Regions from separate parts of the Cobetia sp. LC6 genome, predicted to be linked through region 1. Evidence: riboswitches for the same ligand, from Rfam matches in the RefSeq annotation. Region 1 holds a riboswitch; the other holds the start of a gene.

Region 1 (7,187 bases):
ATGCGTCATGCCTAGTTTCAACGACCTGACCAGTGCCTGCGCCGAGGAATGGCGTGACTATCTCGAGCACGACTTCGTTCGCCAGCTGGGCGAAGGTCGTCTGCCGGAGGAGTCCTTCCGCCATTACCTGCAGCAGGACTACCTGTTCCTGATCCACTTCGCGCGTGCCTGGGCGCTGGCCGCCTACAAGAGCCGCACCCTCGCGGAGCTGCGTCAGGCCACGGCCAGTCTCGACACCATCCTCAATACCGAGCTCGATCTGCATATCGGCTACTGCAGCGAGTGGGGCATCAGCGAGGATGATCTGAGCGAGCTGCCGGAATCGCGCGCCACCCTGGCCTATACCCGTTACGTGCTCGATTGCGGCCAGCGCGGCGACCTGCTCGATCTGCACGTGGCGCTCGCGCCCTGCCTGATCGGCTACGGCGAGATCGCCGAGTGGCTGCTCGATCAAGACACCACCGAGATCGAGAACAACCCGTACGCGGACTGGATCGCGATGTACTCAAGCGATGACTTCAAGGAAGCCGTCGAAGCCGAGCGTGAATGGCTGGATGCGCGACTCTCGGAGGTCTCGGAGCGTCGACTGGGTGAACTGGTCGATGTCTTCCGTGACGCCACGCGACTCGAGATCGACTTCTGGCAGATGGGTCTCGATCGCGCTTGAGTCATCACAGACTGACGTCCCGGTGCTCGCCATGAGCCGCTCGGGATGACGCCATCCTCCATGGATGGCACGACTGACAGGCCAACAGAGCCTGGATGAGAGAACGCTCCCCGGGGCAAGCCTGACGCTTCGGGCAACACACTCTCGCATTGAAATCTGCACACGCTTGACGGGGTGCCGGTGGAACCGGCTGAGATCCTGCATGCATGCTTCGCCGCCCTGACGCGCGAGCTTGCCAGCAAGGGGTCCCGTGGAACCTGAACCGGTTAGGACCGGCGTAGGAATCAAGCTGATGGCCAGCCGCTGCGCGCGGCCGCCTCGCTCCCGGGCCACCTGTTGGCAAGGAGTCGGCGACGACCATCCTCTCCCTGCGCACGGTCTTCCCATGATGACGTCAGCCGTGACGTCGCCCTTTGAGGAGACCTGCATGAGCACTGTCCCGACAACACAAGACCCGCAAGCCACCAACGCCGCCGAGTCACCGCTCGCCTCGCAGCCTGAGTCTGCCCCCAAGGCACGCGCGCGCGCCGTTCGCAAGGATGGCAGCCGCCACCTCGCCAGCGAAGCACAAGTCGACGCCGCCGCCATCGCGCCGCTGAGCGGCTCGCGCAAGATCTATATCGAAGGCTCCCGTCCGGACATCCGCGTGCCGATGCGCGAGATCGTCTGCTCTCCGACCCAGACCTCCAGCGGTCTGGAAGAGAACCCGCCGATCGTCGTCTACGATACCTCCGGCCCCTACACCGACCCGGCGGTCGAGATCGATATTCGCCGGGGTCTGGCACCGCTGCGCGAAAAGTGGATCGAGGAACGCGGTGATACCGAACAGCTCAATCAGCTGAGCAGTGAATATGGCCGCGTGCGCCAGGCCGACCTGCGCCTGTCGTCACTGCGCTTCGAGCTGGACCATCGCCCGCGTCGTGCCCTGCCGGGCAAGAATGTCACCCAGCTGCACTATGCGCGCCAGGGCATCATCACGCCGGAGATGGAATACATCGCGATTCGCGAGAATCAGCGTCGTATCGCGCTGCGTGAGGAATATCAGGGCAGCGAAGCCGTCGAGAGCATTCTGGGCCACCAGCACCCGGGCCACAGCTTCGGCGCCAACCTGCCCGACGAGATCACCGCCGAATTCGTGCGTGAGGAAGTCGCACGCGGCCGCGCCATCATTCCCGCCAACATCAATCACCCGGAAAGCGAGCCGATGATCATCGGCCGCAACTTCCTGGTGAAGGTCAACGGCAACCTGGGCAACTCGGCGGTCACCTCCTCCATCGAGGAAGAGGTCGACAAGATGACCTGGGCGATCCGCTGGGGTTCCGACACCGTGATGGACCTCTCGACCGGCGCCAACATCCACGAGACCCGTGAATGGATTCTGCGCAACTCTCCCGTGCCCATCGGCACGGTGCCGATCTATCAGGCGCTGGAGAAGGTCGATGGCGTGGCCGAGAACCTCGATTGGGAGATCTTCCGCGACACGCTGATCGAGCAGGCCGAACAAGGCGTCGACTACTTCACCATCCACGCCGGCGTCCTGCTGCGCTATGTGCCGCTGACTGCCAGTCGCGTGACCGGCATCGTCTCGCGCGGCGGCTCGATCATGGCCAAGTGGTGTCTGGCGCATCACGAGGAAAGCTTCCTCTATCGCCACTTCGAGGACATCTGCGAAATCTGCAAGGCCTACGACATCAGCCTGTCGCTGGGCGATGGCCTGCGCCCGGGCTCGGTGGCCGATGCCAACGACGCCGCCCAGTTCGGTGAGCTCGAGACGCTCGGCGAGCTGACGAAGATCGCCTGGCAGCACGATGTCCAGGTCATGATCGAAGGTCCGGGTCACGTGCCGATGCACCTGATCAAGGAGAACATGGACAAGCAGCTCAGCGAGTGTGACGAGGCGCCCTTCTATACCCTCGGTCCGCTGACCACCGACATCGCCCCGGGTTACGACCACATCACCTCCGGCATCGGTGCCGCGATGATCGGCTGGTTCGGCTGCGCCATGCTCTGCTACGTGACCCCCAAGGAGCACCTGGGCCTGCCCAACAAGGACGACGTCAAGACCGGCATCATCACCTACAAGATCGCCGCGCATGCCGCCGATCTGGCCAAGGGCCATCCAGGCGCGCAACGTCGTGACAATGCGCTCTCCAAGGCACGCTTCGAATTCCGCTGGGAAGACCAGTTCAATCTGGGCCTGGACCCGGACACCGCGCGCAGCTTCCACGACGAGACGCTGCCCAAGGACTCGGCCAAGGTCGCCCACTTCTGCTCCATGTGCGGGCCGAAGTTCTGCTCGATGAAGATCACCCAGGAAGTGCGTGATTACGCCAATGAGCATGGCCTGACCGGCGATGCCGACAGCGTGATGGCCGGCATGCAGGAGCAGGCAGACAAGTTCAAGCGTGAAGGCAGCCAGCTCTATCAGGAGGTCTAGTCAAGCGCCTGACGGCGCACAGGGAAGCTGACTTGCCAAGCGACACAAAAAACGCCCCGACCAGTGATGGTCGGGGCGTTTTCGTCACATCCTGCCAAACGCTCATGACATCTCATGAGCGTGACAGAAGGCTCACGTACGGCTGGTGACTTCCAGCAGGTGATAACCGAACTGGGTCTTCACCGGGCCCTGCACGGTGTTGATCGGGGCGCTGAACACGACTTCGTCGAATTCCTTGACCATCATGCCCGGGCCGAAGGCACCCAGGTCGCCGCCACTGCGGCCGGACGGGCAGGAGGAGTGCTCGCGAGCGGCATCAGCGAAATCGCGGCCGTTCTCGATTTCGGTCTTGAGAGCTGCACACTGTTCTTCGCTGGAAACGAGAATATGACGCGCTGTGGCCTGTGCCATGTCTATCACCTGTCACTGATCGAATAAATGCCGTCGGCAATCACCGGCGGCGTGGCAGGTCATTGTGGCCCAAGGCAGCGCTCGCCGCTAGCGTCGCGCGCCTCCCCACCTGCTCAACGATGCTCCAGACACGCGAACGCCCACCCGGAAGACCGGATGGGCGTTGGGGACGCTCGCCTGAGAGCGTCGGCAGCAGTCGCTTACTTGGCGACTTTCTGCATGGCCTCGGAGGCGGACTTGGCGTTGCTTTCTGCCAGTTCCTGACCTTTCTTGGCGTATTCCTGGTTCAGCTCGACCACTTTCTGGGTGTCGTTCTGCAGCTTCTCACCCAGAGACTTCACAGTTTCCTGCTGCTCCTTGACGAAGTTCTTCAGACCTTCACTGTCCTTGATCTCGAGCATGGAACGCGCCTGGGTCAGGGAAGCATCAGCATAGGACTTGGTCAGTTCCATCTGTGCGCCGATCAGCTTCTCGCTGTAATCGATGCTCAGGGCGCTGAACGCACGCAGCGGAGACAGGAACATATCGTCGAACTGCTGAGCGGACTTCTCGAAGTTGGCATTGAACATGTAGGCACCCTCCAGGGTATTGGCATCACGCTGAAATGAACCGGAGCCTTGCTCCGTTCGATTATCAGGATTGAACCGGGCTGGTGCACCGTAGTGACCGAGCCATCATTGTCAAGCCGTCACTAACAAGCCGTCACGGTCAGATAGTGCTATCGACCAGGTTCCATCCTCGCTGCAACGCAGCATAAGACAGTCTTTGTTGCACTGCAACATCAAAAACATTGCAACGACTGGCCTGTACGCCCTGGTTGATGCAGTCGCTTGATTACACTGGAAAAAAACAATCAGAAATCAGAAATAAAATTGACGCCCTGAGCTCCCGTCACGCCATGAACCACACCCTTGAGCGCCAGACTGGCGCCATAGGCCTGGGACACAGGACCGGAGTCAAATACAACACCGTGCTACTGCCTTACTGGGCTGAGGCATCGCGACAGCGTTTGCAGAGCAGGCGCCCGCCCAGCGCACGTGCCTGTTCTGCCTGGCGACAGAAGTCGACACTCTGGGAGGAAAGCCACCGCCGACAGCCCTGGCAGCGCGGCAAGCCTTCCTCATCCTGCGACCGGGCAGAAGACACGCCCTGCTGATGGTCGGGCGCAGTACCCTGCTGCTCGCCTGCCCCTTGCTGGCTCGCGGAGCCTTCCTGGCTGCCCTGCCCCGGATCCTGGTGCCCGGGCTGCCAATGTGCAGCCTGCAGCCCTCGGCCCCCGAAACCGCACTGTCGCTTCAGAGCAGCCGTGGATGTCACGCCACGCTGGACCGCCAGCGTCGTGTCCTCCGACGCCCCCTCCATGTCATCGGACTCTGCCACCATGGCAGCGCTTTCGCCTGAGATCCGCGACTGCCCTTCAGGCGATAGAGGCGGTTGCCATAGATAGGCCAGCGTGGACACTGGAGTGGCACCACCGCCCTCCGGCGAGCGTGTGTCAGTGGCCAGGCCCAGCTCCGCCACCCAATCGGTATTGGGGGCCACATGCCGGGTCGCGATGGCGCGCCCCAGCTGGCGCAGGCGGCGTTGATCGAGGCGGTGGGTAAAACTGCGCAGCCGAGTCACGTAAGCGGTCTTGCTGCTTACCTGCAGGCACTGACGCTTGAGGCGCGCGAAGGACAGCAGCGCACGACTGTCGAAGATGTCTTCCGGCGGGCGACTGACCTGAGCCGCATCAGCCACCACGATGCGATAGCGCAATTGCGGCTGCAGCGTCATCCCAAGACGCACAGGCAACAACGAGGAGGCCTCCAGCCATTGCACGATGGCGCGACTGCGCTCAGGAATCGTCTGCAAGGGACAAGGCGTCACGGCGTGCGCCATGACGCCATCTTCGTCCGCGGGAACCTCGCCCTCCTGCGCGACTCGCCCATCATGAGCCAACAGCTCACCGAAGGGGGTGATCGAGAGCGTCAGATCAAAACAGGAGGCGTCCAGCACCCAGACCTGCATGAGGCTGTTGATCAGCAGGTGATCGATCTCGATCACGCCCTCTGCCTGGGCCAGCCTCACATCATGCAGCACGACCCAATCATCCCGCGTCCCCAACAAGGTATCCAGCTGGCTTGCCAGCGCACGGCGACGAGCCTGGCGGGCACGTATCGCGCGCAGCGCCTCCAGCACCTTGTGGCGCTCGGGCGCGGCAAGCGCAGCATCCTGCGCCAGCACCTCGAGCACCAGCAGGTCATATTCCCGTGAATCACAGTCCTTGATCAGCATGGGCGCCTCTGAATTAGAGCATTCATATATAACTCAGTGTAGTGCTCTATTCGCAATCTTTCTTGCCTCGGACTTCGCGGAAAAATCCGCCAGCGGATAGCAGTGACGGAGACTGAGGATCATCACTCCTGCCCTGGTCGGGGAGCGGGCTCCCGATAGGGCAACATTGCCGTCACCTGCTGACGCGCCTTGCTGAGCCAGCGCGCCTCCTCCTCGACCGCCTCTGCCACCGCCTCCTGAAGCCCGGGATGCATCAGCCAATACAGCGACCCGGTGGCATACGCCGCGAAACCGCGGCTGATCTTGTGCTCCCCCTGAGTGCCGGGGTCGAAGCGCTTGAGCCCTCGCTGCAGACAGAATTCGAGCCCCTGGTAATAGCAGACCTCGAAGTGCAGGCAGTCGGCGTGGACTTCGCTGCCCCACCAACGACCATACAGGCAATCATTGCCGATCAGACACAAGGCTGCCGCTACCGGCGTGCCCTGCTCATCACGCGCCTGCACCAGCAGCAACCGCTCGGGCATGCTGCGCCTGAGCTGCTGGAAGAAATCGAGCGGCAGATAAGGGCGCTGACCGCGCTCGAGATAGGTCATGCAGTAGCAGCGGTAGAAGGCCTCGATATCATCAGAGCCAATCTGCGCCCCCTCGAGCCTTGCCAGCGTGAAGCCTTGCTCGGCGACCTTGCGCCGCTCGCGACGGATCTCCTTGCGCCGTTTGGAACGCAGACTCTCAAGCCATGTGGCAAAGTCAGGCTCACCGCGTGACTGCCAGTGATATTGCATCCCGGGACGCGAAATCAGCTCCGGAATCGCCGCCTGCCAGTCTTGCCGCTCCTCTGCCGAGACAAACAGCAGATGAAACCCGCTGTGCTCATAGCGACGCAGCGCGCTACCCGGCTCAGCCGCGGGCGCGATGCCGGCCTTGAGATGCGGCCACAACCACTCAAGCAAGGCACGCCGGGCGGCGGGCGACGTCAACTGCGGCGAGGTGACAAGGCGTGGGCCGTCGCTGGGAGTGAACGGTACGGCAGTCAACTGCTTGGGGTAATAGCGCCCACCGGCCTGCTCCAGGGCCTCCGCCCATTGCTGGTCGAACACATATTCGCCACGCGAGTGCAGCTTGAGATAGCGCAGCAGCCCCGCCAGCAAGCGACCTTCAGCATCTCGCACCACCAGATGGGCAGGGTGCCAACCACTGGCGGCGCTGGCCGCACCGCAGCTTTCCAGCGCGCTCAGATAGGCATGCTGCAGAAAGGGATATCCATCGCCTGCCAGCGCATTCCATTCACTGGCGGTGACGGCATCGAGGGAACCCAGCACCTCCAGACGCCAGCCCTGTTTCTCTGCGGCATCTGCGGTGCTCGCAGCCTGCTGCTGGTCTGGCGCCGCCCCTGTC
Region 2 (7,187 bases), on a different contig from region 1:
GCGCCGATGACGAATGAGACATGGCGGAGTTCCTTGTGATCACAGGGTAGTGGTGCTGCCGTTCGTGGGCGGCAGTCGTCAGGCTCTTGCAGTTTGTGTCGAGCGTCGTTGCGTCTTTCGGTCATGCGGTCATGCGGTCATGCGGTCATGCAGTATTTTTCCGAAGGCAAGGCGTGTCAGCTCAGACGTGTCAGCCGGTCGCGGTGCCAGGGCATCAGGGTGCGCAGCAGCGCATCCAGCGAGAAATAGAGCAGCAGGGAAAAGGCAACCAGCACCAGCAGGGCGGCGAACATCAGGTCGATCTCCATGCGCGCGTTGGCGTTGAGCATCAGATAGCCCAGCCCCTGGCTGGCACCGGCCCATTCCCCGATGACGGCGCCGATGGGGGCGGCAGTCGCGGCCATGCGAATGCCGGAGGCCAGCGCCGGCAGTGCGGCGGGCAGCTGGATGTGGATCAATCTGCGCCATGGGCTGGCGCCCAGGGTGTGGGCCAGATCCAGCCAGCCCTGCTGGGTCTGGCGCAGGCCGTCGTAGCCAGTGGAGGCGACCGGGAAATAGATGATCAGCGTCGCCATCACTACCTTGGACAGCATGTCATAGCCGAGCCACAGCACCAGCAGTGGGGCGATCGCGAACAGCGGTATCACCTGGCTGATCAGCAGCATCGGCAACAGCGTACGGCGCAGGCGGGGGATGAAGGCCAGCGCCAGCGCGGTGGAAAGCCCGAGCAGGATGCCCAGCACCAGCCCGGCCAGTATCTCGCTGATGGTGACGCCAGCGTGATGGGCCAGCAGCGGTGCCTTCTGGATCAGCACCTCGAGCACGGCCTGGGGCGTGGGCAGAATGTAGGGCGGTACGGCGGTAACGGCAATGATCAGCTGCCAAAGTCCCAGCAGGAGCAGCGTACTGATGACGAGGTGACGCATGGCGTGCAGACGTTTCATGCGGCCTCCTCGCTATCACGCAGGCGGGCGATCAGTTGCGCCTGCGCCGGCGGCAGGGCCGGGTCATCCAGCGGCACCGGCCGCACGGCGCCAAGCCCCGGCAGATGCTCAAGCTCGGCGCCGTGGCCCGGGGCGCTCGACGGGCGCAGCACCAGCAGTTGATCGGCAAGGCGCAATGCCTCAAGCGGGTCGTGGGTCACCATCAGGACGGTGCGGCCCTTGAGCAGGCGGCTGGCCAGATCGTGCAGCTCCAGACGGGTGATGGCATCCACCGCCGAGAACGGCTCATCCATCATCACGATCGGCGCCTGCTGATAGAGCGTGCGGGCGAGAGCGACGCGTTGGCGCTGGCCGCCGGAGAGGGCGTCCGGCCAGGCCTGCTCACGACCCTCAAGCCCGACCGCGGCCAGAAGCTCATGGGCGAGTTCGCGATTGCGCGGCCGCCGGCGCAGGTCATCGCCCAGCCACAGGTTGTCGATGACGCGCCGCCACGGCAGCAGCAGGTCCTGCTGCGCCATCCAGGCCACGCGGTCGGTCAGCGGCTGACCGTCATCGGTGGCGAGGTCGAGCTGGTGGAGATCTGACATTTCCAGGCCAGCCAGCAGGCGCAGCAGCGAGCTCTTGCCGCAGCCGGAGCGCCCCAGCAGTGCCGTCCAGCTACCAGCCTCCAGACGCGCGGAAATATCGCGGAACAGCGTGTGGCCGGCGTAATCGATTCGTGCGTTGTTGAGGGTGAGTCCCAGCGACACAGGCAATTCCGTGGTCAGGCGGCGTGCCGGCAGGAGGAAGCAGGTGACGCGCCGTGCAGGGCACGCGTCGGGGATTCCCTCCGCCGGTATCAACCGGATCAGGTTCCAGGGGTTGTCGCGCGACGTATCGCTGCGACTCTCAGCCCATTCTCGGGCACCCCCATCCAGGCCGACAGTGTAACGTCACTGTCTTGCCGGTGTCTTGTCCGACGCAAGTCGGGGCAGGGGAGACGGCGACTTTCTTGAGTGGCTTTCCTGATTGGCTTTCCTGAGTGGGGCGAAACGGACTATGCCGATGTGGCACGCCTTGGGTATGCTGAACATGACTGTAACAAGACGTGTTGCCCAAGGAGATCATCATGCCCGACACACCGGATCTCTCGACCTGTTCCAGCTATCCCGTCCCCCCGCGACGGCCGAGCGCAGCTGACGCCACGGGGGAGCCGCACCCCGTGCCCAGGGGCTGGCCCGAGGAGTCACTGACTCGACGGCTCTCGACCTATCTGGGGCAACCGCTCGAACCGCTGGCACTCGCCTGGCCGGATAGCGCCAACTGGCTGTGGCGCCAGCGTGGCGGCACGCCGGGGCTGATCAAGCTGGCGCGAACCGGGCCAGACCACGACCCCTTCTGGCACGCCATGCGCGGGGTCTTCGGTGCCGATCGCTGGGCGACGCCGGAGGGTTTGACGCGACTGGCGGGCGCCTTGCCCGCGCGCCTGCCGATTCCGCCGCTGCCCCTGACCTTCCTGGGGCGTCTCGATGGCGCGCCCATCTGGCACCTGCCGTGGTCCAGCGGTCAGCCGAGCAATCTCAGCATCACCTTCTGTGAGCTGCTGGGCGACCAGCTCGGTCGCCTGCATCAGGATACGGTGTCGGGCTTCGGTCAGCCGCTGGCGCAGCCGATGCCGCTGTTGCACTGGAATGCCCGCGTCACGCGCTTTCTGGCCCATCACCCGCGTCGCGCGGAACTCGGCACGCTGCTCAAGCGCACCTTCCCGGCGCCGACTCGCGCGGTGTGGTGTCTGCCGGACATGCGCGCCGATCAGTATCTGTGCGCCGCCACCGGCTGGGTATGGAGCGATTGGGAAGCGCTGGTGTGGGCGCCGATCGAGTTCGACTGGGCGCTGGTGGAGTTGCTGCTGGAAACGCCGGAGCAGCGTCAGGCCTTCATGAAGGGCTATTCGCGCCATGGGCGCATGGTCGATCTCGATGGCCAGCGTGAGCTGTGCCGTGCGCTGTTGTGGGCGATGGAGGCATTCGGCCCGCGGTCCTATGCTGAGCTTGCGGCAGCCCCTGCCTGGGTCTCGCCGCGCAGCCTGGCGTGAAATTCGCGTGCTGTACACTGCAAGTACATGAAAGGTGTGAAATTTCTCTGCAGCCCCTTCGCTGACATGGAATACTGTGGGTGAGTCGTCATGGACGTCACTCGAGATCTGATGTAGGGCTTGGCGGGGGAGCACTCGTGGTAGAGAACCTGAATTATTATTTCTTGCTGGCAGGCACGCTGATCGCCTTGAGCGTGTTGGCCAGCCGCGTCTCGGCGCGTCTTGGCATGCCGCTGCTACTGCTGTTCCTCGGTCTTGGCATGCTGGCGGGTGAAGATGGCGTCCTGGGCATCCAGTTCGACGACGCCTCATCCGCTTACATGATCGGCAATCTGGCGCTGGCGCTCATCCTGCTCGATGGCGGCCTGCGTACGCGGCTGTCCACGTTTCGTGCCGGCCTGAAACCGGCGCTGGTGCTGGCCACCGTCGGGGTCTTCATGACCAGTGGCCTGGTGGGCCTTCTGGCCATGTGGCTGTTTGATCTCACCCTGATCGAAGGCCTGCTGGTCGGGGCCATCGTCGGTTCCACCGATGCCGCGGCGGTCTTCTCGCTGCTGGGAGGCCAGGGCGTTCACCTCAATGAGCGTGTCGGTGCGACGCTGGAAATCGAGTCCGGCACCAACGACCCGATGGCGATCTTCCTGACCATCACGCTGGCCGAGATCCTGACCGGTCAGCTCTCCGGCGTCGCGTCGGGCATCATGAGCTTCCTGCTGCAGTTCGGTGTCGGCGCCGCCATGGGGATCGCCGGCGGCTGGTTGATCGCACGCCTGATGCGTTATCTGGACCTCGCCCCCGGTCTTTATTCGCTGCTGGCGCTGGCACTTGGCTTGAGCCTGTTCGCCACCACCAACGAGATGGGCGGCAGCGGTTTCCTCGCCATCTATCTGTGCGGCCTGATGATCGGGAATCACCCCGGTCGTCATCTGGAGCACATCCTGCCGGTGCATGATGGCATGGCACACCTCTCGCAGATCGTGCTGTTCCTGATGCTGGGCCTGCTGGTCTCGCCGTCGACCATGCTGCAGTTCGCGCTGCCGGCCGCCATCCTCAGCGTGGCGCTGATTCTGGTGGTGCGCCCGCTGGCGGTCATCCTGTGTCTCAAGCCGTTCTTCCGCTTCCGCTGGCGCGAGCTGTGGTTCATCAGCTGGGTGGGATTGCGAGGGGCGGTGCCGATCGTGCTGGCGATCTTCCCGGTGATCACCGGGGTCGAGAATGCCGGTCTCTACTTCAATGTCGCCTTTTTCGTGGTCATCATCTCGCTGCTGGTACAGGGCTCATCGCTGGCGCCGATGGCGCGCAAGTTGAGGGTGGTGGTGCCGCCGGGCGCACAGCCCAGTCGCCGCAACCTGCTCGGCATCATGCCGGTCAACGACTACGAGATGCTGGTCTATCGCGTCGACAACACGGCGCTGGAAGGCGTGGCGCTGCGCATGCTGCGCTTCCCGTCGGGGGCCAAGGTCGGGGCGCTGTTCCGCAACAAGGTGTTGATCCACCCCAAGGGCAGCACCTGTCTGCATCAGCAGGATGTGCTGTGCGTGGTAGGGCGCTCGTGTGATGTGCCAAGCCTCAACCGCATGTTCAATGGCGAGAGCCTGCAGCATGAGCAGCGCGCCTTCTTCGGGACCTTCACGCTGGAAGGCGATGCCAACATGCAGGATATCGCCGATGTCTACGGGTTGACACTCTCCCAGGGCGAGCAGCATCTGACCATCGCCGAGTTCATCACTCGTCGAGTCGGTGGGGTGCCGGTGGTCGGCGACGATGTGGACTGGCATGGCATCCACTGGGTGGTGAACGAGGTGGAAGGCAATCGCATCACCAAGGTCGGGCTGCGACTGCACTGAGCCTGACTCCGTGTCTGAGCCTGAGCCTCTGTCTGAACTTCACGCACTACGACGCCCCCATTGCACTGCGTGTAATGGGGGCGTCGTGTTTGGACTCATCAATATCGTACTCTGTTGATGTCAGGCCAATTTGTCCGTGACAGCGCCTGGCCATCCTTTGTGGCCAGCGACAAGGAGGTGACTACATGGCCAGCCCACATCCTCATCTCGCGGGCTTTCTGCGACGATTCGAGCAATTCCCGCCCGGGCTCACGGCGGATGAGAAGACCTTTCATGCCACCTTCAACATGGTCTACGTGCTGGCGGTCAGCTGCCATCTGATCTACGCCATCCTGCTGTTGTGGCTGGGTGAGATGGGCATTCTGGCGCTGAATCTGGCGATGCTGATCGTCGATCTGGTCTGCCTGCAGCTGCACCGTGCTCGCCGTGAAGCCCTGGCGGCCACGTTGATGGCGCTGGGCACCTGTGCGCAGATCAGCTTCTCGCTAAGCTATTTCGGCTCGGAGGCCGGATTCGACTACTTCTACTTCGGTGCCTTGCTGTGCATCTACTCGATCCGCATGTCGTTCATGCGGCGCGTACTTCTGTGTGCCGCCTGCCTGAGCATGCCGCTGCTGGCCTATATCATCCTGATGCTGGAAGGGCCGACCCATCTGCTGCCCGCTGGCTGGATGCTGGCATTTCGCATCATCAATCTGGGTGTATTGACCATCTTCTTCACGCTGGTGCTGGTACAGATGGGCTGGTCGGTGGAGCGCCTGCAGCAGCGTTTCGAGACGGGAGGGCGCTTCGATGCGTTGACCGGTGCCCTGAGTCGCGCGGAGCTGGTCGACAGCGGACGCGGCATGTTGATCAACAACGGGCCGCTGAGCCTGATGATGGTCGATGTCGACCACTTGGCGCTGATCAACGAGACCTGGGGTCGCCAGGCCGGTGATCAGGTGCTCAAGGAGCTGGTGCGGCGCATGCGCAGCATCCTGCGCGGGGAGGATCTGGTCGGGCGCTATGGCGGCGAGGAGTTCGTGCTGTTATGCCCGGGGCTGCATGGCGAGCGCGTCGACCAGGTGGCAGAGCGTCTGTGCAAGGGCGCTTCGGCGTTGCCATTCGTCATCAATGACGGCCTCAACAGTCTGGATGTCAATCTGTCGATCGGTGTCGCCCAGCGTCAGTCCGGCGACAAGGACCTGGAAGGCCTGATCGCCAAGGCTGACGTCAATCTGTTCCGCGCCAAGCAGGATGGCGGCAATGGCTTCGTCAGTGACACCCAGCTGGGGCCCGTGGGCGGGCCGGGCATCGCCGCCATCAATTGAGCGCAATGCACTGTGCGTAGCTCTGTCCATGGAGCACTGCGCGCAGAGCTTCGTGCACAAAGCCTGGTATACAACCCGGCGCGCCCCCGCAGAATGACGTTCATGTCTCCGGGGGCGTGCTTGTGTCAGGGCGTCACCAGGCTTGCCCTGAGATAAGTCAGCGGCGGTTGGACTGGCGCCGGCGACTCTTGCTTGCGGGCTTGGGGGCGTAGTCGCTGTTCGAGGCCGGTACCGCGAGCTTGGGTGCAAAGCCTTCCACGACCTCGCGCGTCACGAAATAGCCCAGGTGCTGCTCGATGGCGCACAGGTTGCGGAAGTCATCACGCGAGACCAGCGAGATGGCTTCACCGCTGGCCCCGGCACGGCCGGTGCGCCCGATGCGGTGGACATAATCCTCGGCGGCGTCCGGCAGGTCGTAGTTGACCACGCGCTGCAGATCATCGATGTCGATGCCCCGCGCGGCAACGCCGGTGGCCACGAGATACTTGATGGTGCCGGCCTTGAAGTCGGCCAGCAGCTGCTCGCGCATGGCCTGGCTGCGACCGCTGTGGAAGGACTCGGCGGCGATGTCACGTTTCTCCAGCTGACTCACCAGCTTGGCGGCGCCGCGCTTGGTCTCGATGAAGATCAGCGCCTGCTGCCACTGCTTCTCGTGAATCAGGTGGCTCAGAAGGGCGGACTTGAACTCCTTGTCGACCGTGATCAGATACTGGCTGATGTCGGGCGCGGTGACGTTCTCCGGTGCGATCATGATCTCGACGGCGTCCGTCACTGCGGTCTTGGCGAGCACACGCACCTGGGCCGAGAGCGTTGCCGAGAACAGCAGGTTCTGGCGCTCCCTTGGCAGCTTCTCGATGATCTTGTTGATGTCGGCGATGAAGCCCATGTCGAGCATGCGGTCCGCTTCGTCGATGACGAGAGTGCGTGTCTCGTCGAGATGGATCGCGCGGCGGGTCAGCATGTCCAGCAGGCGGCCGGGCGTCGCCACCAGGATGTCCACACCTTCGATCAG

Evidence for each region. Region 1 has a riboswitch for thiamine pyrophosphate ahead of thiC (phosphomethylpyrimidine synthase ThiC). Riboswitches for the same ligand answer to the same signal wherever they lie in the genome.
Region 2: it holds a riboswitch for thiamine pyrophosphate, as region 1 does, so the genes downstream of both, QQF40_RS02735 (ABC transporter ATP-binding protein) here and thiC (phosphomethylpyrimidine synthase ThiC) in region 1, are expected to answer to the same signal.

The regions. Positions count from the first base shown of each region.
Region 1 is NZ_JASSPL010000007.1:84,161-91,347, reverse strand. It holds gene tenA (thiaminase II) at 8-667, shown strand; TPP riboswitch at 828-968, shown strand; gene thiC (phosphomethylpyrimidine synthase ThiC) at 1,095-3,104, shown strand; gene QQF40_RS10100 (peptidylprolyl isomerase) at 3,237-3,515, opposite strand; gene QQF40_RS10095 (phasin family protein) at 3,716-4,084, opposite strand; gene QQF40_RS10090 (nuclease-related domain-containing protein) at 4,497-5,792, opposite strand; gene QQF40_RS10085 (GNAT family N-acetyltransferase) at 5,915-7,187, opposite strand, start outside.
Region 2 is NZ_JASSPL010000001.1:632,612-639,798, forward strand. It holds gene QQF40_RS02725 (ABC transporter substrate-binding protein) at 1-22, opposite strand, end outside; gene QQF40_RS02730 (ABC transporter permease) at 177-944, opposite strand; gene QQF40_RS02735 (ABC transporter ATP-binding protein) at 941-1,693, opposite strand; TPP riboswitch at 1,752-1,865, opposite strand; gene QQF40_RS02740 (phosphotransferase family protein) at 2,053-3,018, shown strand; gene QQF40_RS02745 (potassium/proton antiporter) at 3,156-4,865, shown strand; gene QQF40_RS02750 (GGDEF domain-containing protein) at 5,051-6,175, shown strand; gene QQF40_RS02755 (DEAD/DEAH box helicase) at 6,333-7,187, opposite strand, start outside.